Regions from separate parts of the Bacillus sp. C-3-6 genome, predicted to be linked through region 1. Evidence: riboswitches for the same ligand, from Rfam matches in the RefSeq annotation. Region 1 holds a riboswitch; each other region holds the start of a gene.
What was found. Region 1 has a riboswitch for magnesium ahead of mgtA (magnesium-translocating P-type ATPase). Riboswitches for the same ligand answer to the same signal wherever they lie in the genome.
Positions count from the first base shown of each region.

Region 2: it holds a riboswitch for magnesium, as region 1 does, so the genes downstream of both, ACW0JX_RS26990 (FtsW/RodA/SpoVE family cell cycle protein) here and mgtA (magnesium-translocating P-type ATPase) in region 1, are expected to answer to the same signal.
Region 3: it holds a riboswitch for magnesium, as region 1 does, so the genes downstream of both, ACW0JX_RS08045 (P-type ATPase) here and mgtA (magnesium-translocating P-type ATPase) in region 1, are expected to answer to the same signal.

Region 1 covers NZ_CM137247.1:3,941,827-3,948,125, forward strand. Annotated here, with positions in the region: gene sdaAB (L-serine ammonia-lyase, iron-sulfur-dependent subunit beta) at 1-51, opposite strand, end outside; gene ACW0JX_RS20135 (hypothetical protein) at 99-236, opposite strand; gene rnz (ribonuclease Z) at 722-1,645, opposite strand; gene ACW0JX_RS20145 (DUF3932 family protein) at 1,835-2,086, shown strand; gene ACW0JX_RS20150 (hypothetical protein) at 2,121-2,660, opposite strand; M-box (ykoK) riboswitch at 2,829-2,996, shown strand; gene mgtA (magnesium-translocating P-type ATPase) at 3,328-6,033, shown strand; gene ACW0JX_RS20160 (MgtC/SapB family protein) at 6,107-6,299, shown strand, end outside.
Region 2 covers NZ_JBSSBE010000002.1:31,582-37,880, forward strand. Annotated here, with positions in the region: gene ACW0JX_RS26980 (phosphodiester glycosidase family protein) at 1-857, opposite strand, end outside; gene mgtE (magnesium transporter) at 1,015-2,343, opposite strand; M-box (ykoK) riboswitch at 2,625-2,790, opposite strand; M-box (ykoK) riboswitch at 3,296-3,472, shown strand; gene ACW0JX_RS26990 (FtsW/RodA/SpoVE family cell cycle protein) at 3,658-4,785, shown strand; gene ACW0JX_RS26995 (MarR family transcriptional regulator) at 5,378-5,833, opposite strand; gene ACW0JX_RS27000 (polysaccharide deacetylase family protein) at 6,072-6,299, shown strand, end outside.
Region 3 covers NZ_CM137247.1:1,540,454-1,546,752, reverse strand. Annotated here, with positions in the region: gene ACW0JX_RS08050 (5'-3' exonuclease) at 171-1,037, opposite strand; gene ACW0JX_RS08045 (P-type ATPase) at 1,170-1,895, opposite strand; M-box (ykoK) riboswitch at 2,231-2,396, opposite strand; gene ACW0JX_RS08040 (DUF350 domain-containing protein) at 2,610-2,996, opposite strand; gene ACW0JX_RS08035 (glutathionylspermidine synthase family protein) at 2,989-4,227, opposite strand; gene ACW0JX_RS08030 (hypothetical protein) at 4,231-4,542, opposite strand; gene ACW0JX_RS08025 (hypothetical protein) at 4,626-5,075, shown strand; RNA gene ssrS (6S RNA) at 5,130-5,313, opposite strand; RNA gene ssrS (6S RNA) at 5,335-5,517, opposite strand; gene ACW0JX_RS08010 (sulfurtransferase) at 5,634-6,299, opposite strand, start outside.

The sequences.
Region 1 (6,299 bases):
TGGTCCAATCATAACTGGACCGATAATATCAAATACTGAGCGATACTTCATCATAACTCCCCCTAAACCTCTATGCAAAAATTTATTCTACTATTCTATTAACCTGCTACATCTGTCGCTTTTCCAGTTGTACCACGAATTTGTTCTGCTGTATGAATTGGATAATTTTTAAATAAAAGTAATCCAATATAACCTGAAATAATACCAGTTATAATAATACATAAGAATCTTAGCATTATTTTCATTAAAAAATGATATAAGATAATCCACAATAAAGTCTGGTAGCAATCCAAAGTTTAACACAGAAGCCATTGCAAGGATAGCATAAACAAGCGATATCTTTCCTATTATAATTCTCATGTTACTCTCTCATGGTTTAGTCAACTTCACTTGTTACGATAATAACTAAAAAGCATGTGACTTATCATAAATTATAATCTGCCCTCATTATAGCTTGTTTTTTATAAAACGCTTACTTTTGTTGAATTTTAAAAGTTCTGAATAAAAGTCCATTCCTGCTATTTGTATCACTTGTATGTCATCTGACTTATATAACAGTTTTTCTAAATAATCATTATTTCGTATTTTTATCGTATATATTCAAACCATTCTAATTTTCTGTATCATCCAAGTATAAGTATAAAATAATAACAGTTTTATTTTTAAATTTTTTTAGACATAAAAAAATGGCAACCCATCGTTACCATTTTTTACAAAATTATTATTTTTCTACTGGGAATGATTTCAAATCTGTCGCTATTTCTGTATTAGAAAACAACTCTCTTGCCTCTTTCAATAATTCCTTATATGTATCTCCTTGATAGCGAGAACTAATGTGAGTTAAGATTAATCGCTTCGCATTTGCCTGAAGTGCAATGCTCGCAGCTTGCTTAGATGTGGAATGAAAATAATCATGCGCTTGTTGCTCATCTTCTGCTGCGAAAGTCGCTTCATGGACAAGTACATCTGCATCTTGCGCAAGCTCCCTACTCGCTTCGCAATATCGCGTATCACCTAAGATAGTAATAATTCTTCCTTTTTGAGGTGGGCCGATAAACTCATTTCCATTTAATATCGTGCCATCCTCTAATTCAACTACTTCTCCATCCTTTAAACGTTTAAAGATTGGACCTGGTTTCACACCCATCTCAAGCAACTTATCAACTAAAAGAGCACCTTGTATATCTTTCTCTACAATACGATATCCAAAACATTCTATACCGTGTGACAATCTTTTCGTTTCTACATAAAATTCATTATCTTCAAATACGGTACCTTCTTCTGTTATCTCCACAACTTCAAGTGGATATTTCACATGTGTCGTACTTACCGATAATGCCACTTCAATAAATTGTTTAATTCCTTTCGGTCCATACACCGTTAAAGGCGTAGTTCCTCCTTGAAATGAACGGCTACCTAATAAACCAGGCAATCCAAAAATATGATCGCCATGTAAATGCGTAATAAATATTTTTTCAATGCGGCGCGGACGTACAGATGTATGTAATATTTGATGTTGCGTGGCCTCGCCACAATCAAATAACCAAGTTTGTCCTCGTTCTTCTAACAATTGTAAAGCAATTGCTGAAACGTTCCTTCCTTTTGAAGGAACACCTGCACCAGTTCCTAAAAATACAAATTCCACTTTCTTTCCTCCAGCTCTAAATATACTCTATCTCTCATCTTACGGAATGTTATTTCAAATGGCAAATTGAATTTACATAACCAATCATCTAGACAACTATATAACACGAACATTATACTTAAAAAATTTAGCAATCGTTCGTGTTTTGTGTTAAAATGATTATACTACATTTTAAGGGAGCGTTTTATTATGAAAGAAGTATTTCGTTTACAAACTGATTTTTCATCTTCATTTGATCGCTGGGTAAGTTCTTTCGTGTCTGATCACCCAGCACAATTAGAATGGACAACTTTAAAGGAATTAATCCATGAATATACAACATCACATACAAATGATACGTTACCAGCATATATTTCTTCAGCTTTAACATATTACGCCCAACGCGTTTCAACTACAAACAGTTCAGAGATTGTTATTTTTGAAAACCCTACCATCTCGTAATCTATAATAAAAAAGCACTGGTTACAGTGCTTTTTTATTTATACTTATTTAGCAAATGATTATATTCCGTCCAAAAGTCTGTATACATACTTTGATCAAACTCATCTAAAATTATCTTTTCACTTGATTTATTGAATAATTCTTTTGCTTGTAGCGCAAAAGAAACAATTTGTTTTCTATATTCATTTTCATTTACTTCTATATGAAGCCCTTCATAGTATATAGCCTTTTGATCAGTAGAAATAACTTTGACAAAATCCTTTAAAACCACATTTTCACCTATATGGTTTATAGTCCAATGAATTAAAATTGGGCATCCTAACATGGGCATAGTGCCACATCCGTGCAAAATAAGCCCCTCTTCATTTTCAATATCACAAATATATTCTTTATCTAAAGTTCGTAACAGAGCTAAAGCTGATTCACTTATTCCCCATTCCTCATCCATACCTGTTTGTGTAATAATCGTTCCATCCACATTTAAATAAATTTCCCCGTGAGAACATAAATCTTCCTGCTCATTAAACAACCACTTTTGATTCTCAATATTTATAATAAAATTTTGTGGTACCATTACAAATTCCCCTTTTATAAAAATATTTATTTTCCACATTATTTATAATTAATATCATGCATTTCATCCCATATATCTATTATAAATCCATTTAATATTTTAAAAACACAGATAAAAAAGATATTGACACTACGATTTTACAGTGCTAACATTCAACATGTAATTGAATATGGTCTCTGTTAGGTGAGGCTCCTGTATAGAGAAACGCTGCTGCCCAAAAATGTCGAGAGACGCCAATGGGTCAACAGGAAAGGTCGGAATGAAGGCCTTTTTTAACGTAGCTGGTTTCAGTACCTATGCTATACAGTGCTAAAACTCAACGAGGGAGAGGTGCATGTATTTTGTCATACACAAAAACTGTTTTTATTTATGTCTACTAGCAGTCTTTGTTGTGGACTCTTTTAACTGCGAATTCAGACCTTTACTCGTTTTGAGTAAAGGTCTTTTTACGTCTATATGCACCTTACTATGAAACAAACATAGCATATTCAGAAACTACTAAATTGTACGGAGGTGAGGAACAGTTGGCAATTGATGATTCGGCCCAGATACCCATACGTTTTACATTCATATTTCATCATGTAGGTAGGAAAGAAACTGTTCCTCACCATTTCAAATAGTTAGGTAACAGATTGTTTCCTCCTTCATGACAGAGGAGGAACTACCGATGTTTAATTTACAAAGACAAGAAACAAAGCATGCTTATGAGCAAGATAGCATGAAAACAAATAACGAATTATTAGTGGAGGTTGCAACACAAGATATAAGCTCTGCGTTAAAACTTTTAGAAACATCTCAAGATGGATTATCTAAACAAGAAGCGTCTCGTAGACTTTCTTTATATGGCCCGAACGAAATAGCTCATAATAAAATGGCACCGTGGTACATTCAGCTTCTGTTAGCATTTAAAAATCCATTTATTTTCGTTTTATTAGCTCTTGGAGCACTCTCCTTTTTCACGGATGATATGCAAGGAACAATTGTCGTATCTGTAATGGTCCTACTTAGTGCAACGATTCGATTTTCCCAAGAATTTCGTTCTCAAAAAGCTGCCGATAAGTTAAAAGCTATGGTTCGAACAACTGCGAGCGTATTTAGAATAAATGGATTTGTACATGAAATAAAAAATGTAACGAATTTAAATCGAAATTACACAACAGAAATTCCAATTGAGGAACTTGTACCTGGCGATATTATTTCCCTTTCAGCAGGTGATATCGTTCCAGCCGATGTGCGTATTGTATCCGCTAAAGATTTATTTGTTAATCAATCTTCTTTAACAGGGGAAGCACTTCCTGTAGAAAAATACGAAAACTGCTACCATACAGAAAATAAGCATATCTTACCGAAAAACATGAAAAAAAATTACAATCCACTCGATATGGAAAACCTTTGCTTCATGGGAACAAATATTGTAAGTGGTAGCGCAAAAGCTGTTGTCATCTCAACAAGTACTGATACGTATTTCGGCTCTTTAGCAAATAAGGTAATCGGAAAGCGGGTAGAAACAAGCTTTGATAAAGGTGTAAACAAAGTAAGCTGGCTCTTAATTACATTCATGCTTATTATGGCGCCTATTGTCCTTCTCATTAACGGATTCACAAAAGGAGATTGGCAAGAAGCTTTCTTCTTCGCTATTGCCGTGGCTGTTGGCCTTACACCTGAAATGTTGCCAATGATTGTAACTGCTAATTTAGCTAAAGGTGCCGTTAACATGTCTAAACAAAAAGTAATTGTGAAGCACCTAAATTCTATTCAAAACTTAGGTGCTATGAATATTCTTTGTACAGATAAAACCGGAACTTTAACAGAAGATAACGTTATCCTTGTTCGTCACTTAGATCCTAATGGAAATAAATGCAATCGCGTCTTGCAATTTGCCTATTTAAATAGTTTCTATCAAACTGGATTGAAAAACTTAATAGATAAAGCTGTTATTAAGCATACAGAGGAAAACAATACATTTGACCCATCAGCTTTTCAAAAGCTAGATGAAATTCCATTCGATTTCGCCCGCCGGCGTATGTCAGTCATCGTAAAAGATATTTCAGGTGAACATACAATGGTTTGTAAAGGTGCCGTAGAAGAAATTTTATCAATTTGCAACTACACTGAAGTGGATAAAAAAATCGTTACACTCACTGAGGAAATACGCTCAAATGTCAAAAAACTAAGCGAGACATTGAATAGTGAAGGTATGCGGGTTATTGCTGTGGCTTATAAAAAAGATAGAAACATAAATGATAAAGAGTACGCAGTAAAAGACGAAACTGATATGATTCTCGCTGGATATATCGGCTTTTTAGATCCACCGAAACCATCTGCAGCAGCTGCAATTCAAGCATTACAAAAGCATGGTGTACAAGTAAAAATTTTAACTGGCGATAACGAAATTGTTACACGAAAAGTTTGTAAAGAAGTTGGATTAGATATCGGCGAACCAATCCTCGGTTACGAGATTGATTCTTTACCAGATAAAGCATTAGCAAAACTTGCTGAAGAAACGACTGTATTTGCGAAGCTTAATCCAATGCAAAAATCTCGCATTATACACGCATTACAAGGAAACGGACACACTGTAGGTTACATGGGAGATGGCATTAACGATGCTGTAGCATTACGTGAAGCTGATGTCGGAATATCTGTTGATACTGCTACTGATATTGCGAAAGAAGCTTCTGATATTATTCTACTCGAAAAAAGTTTAACTATATTAGAAGCCGGGATTTTAGAAGGACGTACTACATTCGGAAATATTTTAAAATATATTAAGATGACAGCTAGCTCTAACTTCGGTAATGTGTTTAGCGTGTTAGTAGCAAGTGCTTTCATTCCTTTTTTACCGATGCTTGCCATTCATCTTTTAATTCAAAACTTACTTTATGATATTTCACAACTTTCTATTCCATGGGACAAAATGGATAAAGAGTTTCTAGAAAAACCACGAAAATGGGATACTGCAAACTTACGAAACTTCATTATTTGTATCGGCCCAATTAGTTCCATATTTGATATTATCACATACGTAGTCATGTGGAATGTATTTGGCGCAAATACACCGAGCGAGCAATCATTATTCCAGTCCGGTTGGTTTGTGGTTGGATTGTTAACACAAACTTTAATTGTTCACATGATACGAACACAGAAGATTCCATTTATTCAAAGCGCTGCATCAACACCAGTCGTTTTATTAACCGCTCTTATTATGGCAATCGGGATTTATATTCCATTCTCACCACTTGGTGCAGCCGTTGGTTTACAAGCATTGCCACTTAGCTACTTCCCTTGGTTAGTAGGAATACTATTAGGCTACGCTTTTTTAACACAATTCCTGAAAAAGCTTTATATTAAAAAGTTTCATAGCTGGTTGTAAAAATAAGAATGAGTGGGTATTCCCCGCTCATTCTAAAAGACATAACAGATACTTATATATGGAGGTGACCATGATGGTATGGTACGACATTGTATTCAGATTAGTTATCGCAATTATTGTAGGTGCTTGCATCGGAATGGAAAGGCAATGGAGACACCGAATGGCCGGGCTGCGGACAAATGCTCTCGTATCACTTGGTGCCTGTATATTTGTTTTATTATCCGTCATGCTTGATCATGATGCTAGCCCCTCACGCATTGCTGCTC
Region 2 (6,299 bases), on a different replicon from region 1:
ATATCTTGACACTCTTTTAACGTAGCCCCTATACTATGCGTCTGTCTACCGTCAATAACTAGAAACATAATTGTACCATCTTCTTTTTGTGCCATAATACTTCGCGGTGCAGAGCCCCAGCCACCGTCTCCTTCTGTAATCATTTTTTCTCCATTTACAATTAACTGTGGCATAAATCCTGCCGCTGAAACGACTTGTTTATCCAAAAGTTGTTGGGTAGAATAATTTCCTGTTATCATTTGCCCAAACTTTGTTAAACCCGTAATAATTGTAGGGGTATTTCTATCCATATTCGTATCAATAGCTTCCCCATTTTCTATTACTATTCCAGTTGCAACATTTCCTCCACCTCTTCCTGTTTCATCAGCAAATCCACTTGCATTCACAGCAACAAGTGCATGATTACGCTTTGCCATTACGCTAATTTTTTCTCCTCTGTTAGCGCCCTGTGTTCCTTGATGGCTAACAAGTTTAACATTGAAGGGATTGCTAATAGTAACTAATTTCCCTTCAAAAAGAAAGCGACTATCTTTGTTACTTTTAATTGTTTCTACATCAATTTCTAATGGTTGATTTTTAAATTCTTCTAATCTTTTTCCTGCTATTTTTTTATAAATATGCTCATCACTGTTTGACCATTTCGGATGGTTAATTCTATCTTGCAGTTTATCTAGTTCCTTTTGGGATAGGAATGTATATTTCGCATATTGTGGATGCTGAGAAGTTAGTATACTCCCAGCCATTGTTATACGAAGCTCTCGGCCATAGCTAGTACCAAATAATATTCCTATGCCAATAAGCATGAAAATAGACAACAGTAGCAAAATTCGTTTGAAGATTTTTCTTAGATGTTTCATAGTTTTATCCTCCAGCATTCATTACATTCAATAAATCCATTAAAATATTATTTATCTCAAGACATAAGTGTTTGATTTCCTCATGCCTGAATTCCCCATTATATTTTAGCAATTAAGGCAAAATACTTATTCCAAATTTCGTTTTTTCATTGTATATTTATAAATTTAATAACGTTTTTGCAACCATGAAATAAATTACTAATCCTGTTCCGTCAACAAATGTTGTAATAAATGGACCTGAAACAACTGCAGGATCTAGTTTTAATTTTCTTAGAATCAAAGGTAAAACAGCTGCTACAAGAGAGGCCCAAATAACAATAAATAATAAAGTGATTGCTACAACTTGTGCAACTTCTGTTCCAACTCCTAACATATAAGCGCGAGTGAGCCCAGCTACCGCAAGTGCAAGTCCAAGAAGCATACCAATTGCAAATTCCTTTTTCATTACACGGAAAATGTCTTTAAATTTCACCTCTCCAATACCAATTGCACGAGTAATTGTTGCTACAACCTGTGTTCCTGTATTCCCACCAGTACCTACTAATAACGGAACAAAGAAAGCAAGGGCAACTACAGTTTCAATTTCGTCTTCAAAATACTTTAATACTGTACCTGTATATGCCTCAGCAACAAAAAGAAGTAATAACCATGGTAGACGTTTTAAGAAAATGCTCCAAATGCTAGCTTCAAAGTAAGATTGATTCAATGGTTCACTTCCGCCTAACTTTTGAATATCTTCTGTAGCTTCTGCTTCCATAACATTCATTACGTCATCAAATGTTATAATACCAATCATTTTATTATTTGCTGTTGTCACAGGTATTGCTGCTAAATTATAATTCAGGAGCTTTTTTACAACTTCTTGCTGGTCAACTTCAGCTTGTACTGAAATTACCTCTTGAATCATAATAGTAGATAATATCTCTTCATCTGCTGCTAGTAATAACTCATGTATGGAAACGATTCCCTCAAGATAACCATGACTATCAAGAACATAACTATAAGATATTGATTCTACATTTTCAGAATGTTCCCTAATGTACTTCAATGTCATTTTTACTGACCAATTTCCTCTAACTGCAACAAAATCACTTGTGACAAGACTTCCTGCCGTTTCAGGTTTGAAATTCATCAATTTTTTTACGTTATGTTTTGTAATTTTGTCTAGATACGCCATTAATTTAGCTTGTTTTTCAGGATGAACCGCTAGAAGTAAATCTACTAATTCATCAATCGGTTGTAAATTTAGTAACTTTTTAGCTTTGTTTTCAGATAAGTGAATTAAGATATTATATTTTTCTTCTGCACTCATATATTGAAGAATTTTAGAGCTTTTTAATACGGGAATCGTATTTAGCAATATGATTTGATCTTCAATTGAAAATCTTTTTACTTCTTGTGCAACATCATACGACGGAAGACGTAAAACTTTCTCTGCATCCAAATTATTTTTGGTTACAAGTAATTCTTTTAATAATTTCTTCATGTTAACTCCTCCTCATATTGCTAAGGGAGACTCTAGAGTTTCATGAGTGGTTTTGTTTTATTTTATCTGTCTTAAATTTTTTATTAAAGCAATAATAGTTACATTGCAATCAATTCATTAGTTAGAATTACCTCCTTTTTGAATATAGACAAGATAAAAATAAATAAAATTAAACAGAAAAACCTTTACTCAAAAAGGAGTAAAGGTTTTTTCACAATACAAATAAATGATTATTAAGACCGCCCTGCCAAAATCACAGAGGTGCCTTTCTATCAAATCGTATACCACTCCCTCGTTGAGTTTTAGCACTGTATAGCATAGGTTTTTATAACCAGCTACATTAAGAAGGGCCTTAATCCGACCGTTCCTGTTGACCCATTGGCGTCTCTCGACATTTTTGGGCAGCAGCGTTTCTCTATACAGGAGCCTCACCTAACAAAGTTTATTGAATTACTTCAAAATTTAAACCAGAATTTAATATTTGTCAACTGACTTTCAATTCCATTCATAAAAAAATCTTTTATAGAAAATTAAATTATATTTTATTATAAATTTAAAATTCCCCTTAAAAACATAGAATTCAAATAGATTTAATTCGAAGAAGCGTTATAAAACATATGAAACTTATTGTTTTTAATCAAATTCCAATTGTATAACAAAAGATAAATAATTAGTCATTCTTTATATCAAAAGAACAGTCTAAAAAAATCTTCTTTTATAATTAAAATCTTCTTTACTGTTTATCAAATTTATGTGGTTAAACTACTTAATCACACGATACACTACAAGTCAAAAATATGTACTTATACGGAATGATTACATACATTTTCTCTTATCATTTCTCAAAGGACTATAAAGCAATAAAATAAATAAAATTAGCAATACGGTTGCTTGACAGGCAAAAAAAATATATTTATGCTTGCTACACGAAACAAACACATAAAATTTATATTGCTTAACCTGTTAGGTGAGGCTCCTATGCAAACACAGGCTATTGCCCAAAAATGTCGAAAGACGCCAATGGGTAGAACAGGAATTGTCGGATTAAGGCTCTTCTTAAGATAGCTAAGTAATGAATTTTCATTACTTTACGTTGTATAGTGCCAAAGCTCTACTAGGGGGAGAAAAGCCTTATTTAGTCATGCCATTTTGAATCCCTCTAGTTACATACTAGGGGTATTTTTGCGTGAAAAAACAGGGAGTAAGCGATAGAATCTTCCCAAACAAAAGTCATATTTAATAATTGACGAGAACAAGATTCTATTCATAAGCAAATGGAATATTATGTTTTTTTTAAATCAGGAGGATATTAAAATGAAAAAAATATTAAAACTCGATTATCTATTGCTCCTTCCTCTATTCATAACTTGTACTTTAGGTATTATCATGATGTATAGCGCGAGCTCCATTGTCGCTGTCCAACATTACGGTTATAACAGTAGACATTTTGTTGATTCTCAATTAACAAAGCTACTTTTAGGAACAATAGGGTTAATAGTTTGTGCTTTACTCCCATATGAAATATGGAAAAAACGAATAGTCTCAATCTGTATTATGGTTGGGGGGACTTTTTTATTAATTATGGTTTTATGGAAAGGAAAAGTGGTGAATAATGCTCAATCATGGATCTTTGGAATACAGCCAGCTGAATTTCTTAAATTAGGAACAATCCTTGTAACAGCCCGTTTTTTTGCATTGCGACAAGAACAAGCTAAAAATAACTGGAGTGGTATCGGAAAACTTTTATTTTTTTTAGCTACAATTTTTTTTCTTATCTTTAAACAACCAAATTTAGGATCTGCACTTTTAATATTAGGTATAGGTTTTAGCATATTTCTTTGTTCAGGAATAAATATAAATCTACTAATCAAAAGAACTACCATCGGTTCTATTTTATGGTTACCTATTTTATATTATTTGATTCAATATAGTTTATCAGAAGTTCAAAAGACACGTATTACTACGATTTTCAATCCCTTTCTTGATGCGCAAGGAAATGGATACCAGCTTGTAAACTCTTTTATTGCCATGGGCTCTGGAGGAATCATTGGTCGTGGATTTGGAAATAGCATACAAAAAACAGGTTATCTTCCAGAACCACACACTGATTTTATAATGGCAATAGTTTCTGAAGAACTGGGATTTATTGGTGTATTTATTCTATTGGTTGGAGTTTTGACTATAGTACTTCGCTCCTTAAAAATTGCACAATTATGTGTAGATCCATTCGGCAGTTTTATAGCAATTGGTATAGGATGTATGATTGGTATGCAATCAGTTGTAAATTTAGGTGGTATTACGGGACTATTTCCTCTTACAGGTACTCCATTTCCATTTGTAAGTTTTGGTGGAAGTTCTTTAATGGTGAATTTAATAGCAATAGGAATATTGCTTAATATCTCAATTTTCAATAAAATAAGATTTCTCCCTCAGGATATATAGCTAATATACTCATATTGTCTTATTAAATAAACCGGTTTAACAACCTTCGATTATATATTCTATACTGATTTTCTCCTAGAAATATTTAACTTATGAAGCAAGCGAACAGTTTTTAGTTTATCTTCCCTTTTTATTTAGCTAGGTATTCTAAAGTACAAGGAAGCATATGTAATTGTAGTTCATCAGCAAATCAAATTAGCATTTAGTTATTCCATTAAAGAGCGCTTTAAAGAAATAATTAAAGCCTAAATTCTTATTTATAACACCGAGAATTTAGGCTTTGTATATTTAAATTCCCTTAACTTTTTAAATCCGTATTTTTTCTGAAGCTCCACTGTAAGTAAGTACAACTGAAGTCTTACCATACGCCCCATCACTATCAAATCAAAAAACACATTCTTCCCCACGGCATATAAAAAAATAAGATTTCTATTTAGAGAGTGCTTTAAAAGCTTAGCCTGATAACAATGGAGTGCTGCCAGCATTTCGGAGAAACAAGCTAAAAAAATTCAGATTAGAACAAAGCCGCATATTATCTCGCTAAAAGTATACGGTTATTTAACATTTCAAGGACGTAATAATTTTTTGTGACTTAATTGCATTTCTGTAAAGAATTTAATATATTTTTATGAATTTGCAATAATGTTTGAATTTCTGTTTCCTGAAGTTGTTCTAATGCTAATGACATCGCTTTATAGGAAGTAGAATTTTCAATAGATTTTTTTGATGTTTCTAGACCCTTCGTTGTTACTTTCAATTTTATCTCCCTACGATCTTCAGATGAGGGATTTCGCTCGATTAATCCTTGATTGACTAATTCATCCACATTTACACTCACTGTACTCTTAGGGACTGAAAGTTGTTCTGAAATACTTTTAAGGGTAATATTAGGAATTCCATAAATTGTGTTTAAGATCCCCATTTGTTGTACTGTTAATCCTAAACTAGAGGCATTTCGATTTGTAAATTTTATAATTTCTTTATTTATTGCTACAAATGACTGTACAACTTCCGCCTCTATTTTAAGGCTTTGATTTTTTTGTATCATTGCAGTAACTCCTCTCTCTCTATATAATTCATCGTTGAACTGTTTGTAAATGAACTATTTTATCATGGACTTCTTTCAGAGAAAAGTCAATTAACCCAATTCAACATAAAGCTACTTAATTCTAAAAGGGGATCTAGTCACATGTCCATTAAGCTATCATTTGAAAATTTTTTATTAAATAATTTAGTAATAACTCCATAAACTAAACTTACTTGTATCACATAGGAGTGTATTAGTTTTGAAAAAAAATTCGATATTCCTCATTTTTTTTATAATTTCTCTTTGTTCCAAATCAATATCCATATATGCTTTTACAGATAGTCGTATGGCATATGAAAAAACAGGGAAGGTAATTTGGGAAGTAAATACAAAGGAAAAAATAGTTGCACTAACATTTGATGACGGTCCTCACCCTGTTTTCACCCCTCAAATACTTGATATATTAGCCAAATACAATGCAAAAGCA
Region 3 (6,299 bases), 2.4 Mb from region 1:
TAAAAATTACTATTCCCATCAACTTTTATCATTATATCTTGTCGAAACATTTATATATTTAAAATTGAGTTCGACATAATTTTATTTACTATAATACTGTTTACAAAAACAAAAAGAAGGTGTCACCAAGTCAAATTTCGACTTATGCAACATCCCTCTTTCCAAACTATTTATAGCATATTTATTAATATTTCAGGTCTTCCCCAATTCATTTCTTCACAAACAAATCTAAGTTTTTCTTCATCCATTGTGTGTAATCCCTCTTCTAGTAAACATGAAATTGGAACTTCACAGTGAATTTGTGCTAATTGCAACGAAATATTTAAGTTCTCTAAATCACTTTCAATCTTCGTACGCTGCGCTTTTGTTAATGATTCTACATTTTCTAGTACAGCGGATACTGTTCCGTGCTCTTGAATAAGCTTATACGCTGTTTTTTCACCGATACCTTTTACACCTGGATAATTATCACTTGTATCTCCCATGAAAGCTTTTGCATGGACGATTTGCCACGGCTCTACACCTTTTTCTTCCATGATTTTCTCCGGTGTGTAATATTCGTAATTTCCAATTCCTTTACGCAGAAGCATAACCGTAACGTTCTTATCAACAAGTTGAAGTAAATCTGTATCACCAGTTAAAATATAAACTTCAGCTTCATTGCAGTATTGTTTTGCAAGCGTACCGATACAATCGTCCGCTTCGTAGCCTTTCATACCGATAACTGGAATGGATAATTTCGCAGTCATTTCTTGTACTAAATCAAATTGAGGAATTAATTCTTCTGGTGGCGCTGCACGATTTGCTTTATAATTCGAGAACGATTCTGTTCTAAATGTCGTACTTCCCATATCCCAGCATGTAACGATATGTGTTGGTTCAATCGCTTGCGTAGCTGTTAACAAGTGTTTCATATAACCATGAATCCCATTCGTAGGGGTTCCATCTTGTCGTTTCATAAATTGTCCGTAGACACTTGTTGCGTAAAAAGCACGAAATAATAGTGCCATACCATCAACTAATAATACTTTTTTCATAATTCCTCTCCTATTAAAAAAATAATAACCTCACGTTATCACGTAAGGTTATATAAATAGATTACCATTCTACGTTTTTGCTCAACTTTGTCTATTATACATTGTTTTTGTATATTTAGCACCATTAACACATTAAGACGTTCTACTACAACAAGTATGCAATATGCCTGAATACGTATTTTTTCCAGTAGAAACAACGACAGCCTTTGCACTTCCACTAACGATATGTGAACCTTTAAAACATACATTTTCAAGCTCAAGTGGATTATAATCTTTCATCCGTTTTAATGGAATAAATCGTTTACGTTCAAGGTGATAGCAGCTTTCAAACTTCTCTATACTCGCTTCGTTTCCCGTTAACACAGACTCATTCACTAATAAATCATCTGCATAAATAATACGTACATCAGCTGGCACAGCATCTCCAGCCGAAAGAAAAATCATATCTCCAGGTACAAGTTCTTGCACTGGTATCTCCATCATTTTCAGTTCACTATTTAGCCCTGTACTACTAGAACATTCTACTCTAGATACAGTAATCGTTTCACGTTGTAATTCATCACACACACGTTGTTTTGAAAAACCTGGAATCATGCCACCAAGCTTCATCATTACTTCTGCAAGAATTGCTCTTTTTGAAGTTAGTTCATTTCGGCCATATACTTGAATACGTTTTTGCGCCTCTTTCATTGATAGTCCGTCTCTTGTTGTTTTAAAATATGCAAATACAGATTTTACATCTCTTGTTGCAATTTCAATTAATAAATCTTTATTTTTTTGGAGCATTGTTTGTTCTTTTATTGATTTTTTATTTAGTTTATATGACGTGTTACCCACAGTTTTGTTTGCATATAACATATTATCGTCTCCTCCTTTACAACATAGGAAGAAACGCTTTGTTTCTCAATTTATCCACTTTACTGTGAAAGTGTCTAGCGCTTTATAAACGCTACATTGTGATAAATATAGAGGGAGGAACAAATCGTTTCCTGCCTACATCATATATTTTTGATTTGAAGTATATGGGTAACGGAACCGAGTCAGAATTTGACATGCTCCTCACCTCCTCGTTTAATTTTATAGTTTATACTATGAAATTACTCATAGCTTGGTAACAAAAAAGACCCCTACCCTTAAGAGAGTAGTGGCCATTACATACACAAATAAACGATTTCTAATATAATTAGAAATCTACGGACCTCTCCCTCGCCGAGTTTTAGCACTGTATAGCATAGGTACATTACCAGCTACGTTAAGAAAAACCTTAATTCGATCATTCCTGTTGACCCATTGGCGTCTCTCGACATTTTTGGGCAGTAGCATTTCTCTATACAGGAGCCTCACCTAACAGAGACTTATTTTCATTACATTGAAAATGTTACTCTTATTTAAAATAGATGTCAACCGTAGCCTACAATTTTTTCAAAAGGTATGGCAAACTAACGTATATAAAGTGAAACTTTAATCAGTGGGGGTTTTGTTCATCCCCCACTGATTATTAGCCCTCACCAATCGGGCTGCCCGGCAAATAGCGGGATAAAATTAAAAACTTTACGTTTAAACGTAAAGTTTTTAATAAGTTATACAACCAGCGATTACAATCCCAATCGAAAGCGATAAAAACATAAGAAAAAGACCGACTGCTTGATTATCTTCTTCGAGACTTTTGTTTATATTAAAGCGTGGTGTAAGCCACTCAGCTAAATAAAAGACGATAATTTGAGCCAAAATCCCAACTGCTCCCCACGAAATCATATCAAGAAGTGAAATTGAATTAGCTGCTGTCGAATATAAAACAACAGCTAACCCAAGTAATCGTCCTCCAAGCACATAGCTTACCGCCTTATTTCCTTGAGCCATTAACTTAAATTCCTTTACTTTCGTTGTCACTTCCATCAAGAACAGACCTATACATAAAAGGCCGAGTGTTACTGCTAAATATAATAAAAAATTAATCATTTTTCCCCCTCCTTTTTATACCTACCGGTAAATAGTACGATTCATTTCCTGTAATCTTTTCTCCCGCACGAATACCGATACTACTCGCTTTTCCAGCAATTAAAAACGAACCAAACACATATGACAGTTTCTCGATCCCTTTTTCTGTTTCCAAGGATACGACTGGCAGTTCGGTATACTTTTGAAATATCGGCAGTGACGCTTTATACGTTTCGTATGCATTTTGAAGCATAATATTTTCGTCTTTATCGCGAATCGTAATTGTATCTCCTTCTCTCCCAAATGAAGGTTTTTGAACGAAAGAACCTTTTCCTAAAAATAAATCTGGTTCTAAATATGTAGGTAACATATATTCTTTAATCCACTGTTGTTCCTCATTTGTATAAAAGACCTCTTCTTCTGCTAACCCCCAAATAAGGCACTGAATTGATTTTGGCTGAAGTAAAAATGCTGACAAAGGATTTATTATAAAAAGCTTTCCGGCTTTTACAAGTTGTAACAGTTCCACACCTACCAAATCTCCTGTTTCAGGATCTTGATCCTCAATTAAATCTTCTATCGGATATGTTTGGCGATATAAAACATCAATCTTCGCCCCATCTTTATCGACTAGAGCATCCTTTGTAATTCTAAGTTCTGACATTGGCACTACTTTATTTTCAACATGGCATAGCTGACTTAAATACATAGTGGTATTCCAATCCTCGATATGTTCATGATGTGCTGTAAAAACAACATTTGGATTATCTAATCCCTTTGTCGCTTCCATTACTGCTTTCGTTACACCAGAAGATAGCAATCGTTCTTGATCCGAGTTTGGATCATCATAGCCTAGATTTTCACATACTTTCCCATTCATTCGAAAACATTCCACAATAAAAGTTGGTGTATCACTATTAAACTCAAGCATTTTGATTTTATTATCCTCTGTTACAGCAAAATCAAATCGCGAAATTACAGATTCAGGATAAAGCCCTTTCATTCTAATGAATGATAAACTCGCGGATGGAAAGCCAAGATCTAGAAGCTGTTCGTCACTTAAATTACGCAGCAGTCTAGCAGTCTTAAAAAATATTTTCCCCATTCGTTCAGTCGCTAAGTGTAATTGGTCCAAAGTCTGATTTGTTATAGAAAAAACATGAAACAAACTATACTCACATTCATATAAATCCGACCAAAAATTCGGATATTTTAAATAAAATTCTTTTCGATTTCTTATGTATTGCGACATATTTTAGCCCCCAAATCCTCCCTTTGAACCGCTTCCAATTCCACCTTTAAATTCAGCAGACGATTGATACGATTTAAACGCCGATGAATTTTTAAAGGTGGACTTATTTTGATAGTATCGCCCACCATAGAAATAATGCCCACGATAACCTGAACTACTATCATCACACTGCCATACCCCAAGTTCATCATCCCAATCCCAATCAGAACAACTATTATCATTCGGTTTTGGGGGAAGATCTTGTGCGCAGCCAAATAAAGTGCCAGTCATTAAAGATGTTACGACACCACCTACTAGCCATTTCGTTTTTGTCACCTTCGCACTCCCCTTTTTAAATTCTATTCCTATTATATAGGATGGCATGATAAAGTAGAAGAAAAAGGAAGAAGAGGGATTAAATGCGCTTAGAATATCGACTTAATGATGAAACGAAAGGGTATCCTGCTTTATGGAACTACGCCAATATTTCTAATTCTGAAATTATCGCACGCATGACTTGTGAATATTTTATTAAAGAGAAAAATACTTATGTTGTTACTGCAACTTCGGTTGATCCAGACGGAACAGCGGTTATTTATATTCAAAAAGAAGTTTTCGTCAATGACCCTTCAGACCCTACATACTCCCACATCGGTTTTGAAATTAGAGAACTAAGTGAAACGAGTTCAAGCTTAGTAGATAGTCAAGATGTATGGAACTACGAAGAAATTTTACCATCTCTTCATTCAGATATTATATATATTCAGCGAGACGGCATGTCTATGGAATTCTCCTTGGATTCAAGAGGGATTGATGAAGACAGAAAGTGCTACATTTATTACGGAAACTTCACAGGTGAATCAAGATAATATTGATATATCTATGCAACAAAAAAACCTTACGTATAAAACGTAAGGTTTTTATATAGCCCCACATATGCCGTTCTCTCTAGATGTCCATAAACCTGCTCTCACAGGTGGATGCTCTCACAAATGTTTGTAACTTCCTTCTTAAAAAGATGGCATGTTAGCTACATTTAAATATTGAACTTCCATATTAAACTTATTGGTTTAAGACATGCATAAGCTACGTACACCGTAGGAATTTTATATAAGGTTAGTTGAAATAAGACCCCCGCACGTGCCGCTCCTCGTAAATGTCCAAAAACCCGCTACTCGCAGGTGGATGCCCTCACAGTTACCGTACATCTTCCTCCACAAGGAAGGCTTGATGATGGTCGCTAAATATTGAGCTTCCGTATAACTAACATCGGTTTTAGACATAAATAAGTTACGTACACCGCAGGATGTATTATTTACTTGTCGTTATATTATCACATTGTTTCCAATGTGTAAAATACAAAGTTTTTCGAGCAATCTCTTGCTTGTGACCTTATTTTAATACAAATTATTTTTGCATGCAAGTGATTAATCTTCTTCTTTTGCAATTTGATTTTCTGGATAAGAAATCCAATCACTCCAGCTACCTGCATACAATTTAACATTTTGGAATCCAGCCAATTTTAACGCAATGATATTTGGACATGCCGTAACACCAGAACCACAATATACAATGGTTTCCTTATCTTTCGACAGATTTTGGAATCGTTCTTGTTGCTCAGCTTCATTCTTAAATTGTCCTGATTGCAATATTCCATCCTTCCAAAAATAGTTTGTTGCTGTCGGAATATGTCCTGCTTTATGATCGACAAGTTCCTCTACACCAGCATAACGTTTTGGCTCTCTTGAATCAATTAACGTAACATCTGCACCTGCCTGGATATTCTCTCTTACTGTTTCCATCGATACAAGCATATGATCTTGTATGTTTGTTTTAAATGTTTTTCGTATAACAACAGGAATTTCCGTTGTTGTCGGTAGTCCCTTCTCTTTCCAAACCGGGAAACCACCATCTAATATATATACTTTCTCATGTCCTACATAGTTATATAACCACCATAAACGAGCAGCATTTGCACCAGCTTGACTGTCATACGCAATTACTGTCGTATGTTCATCAATACCAACCTCCGAAAGCTTGTCCGCAAACTCTTCAATGCTTGGCAACGGATGGCGGCCACCATGTTCTGCTAT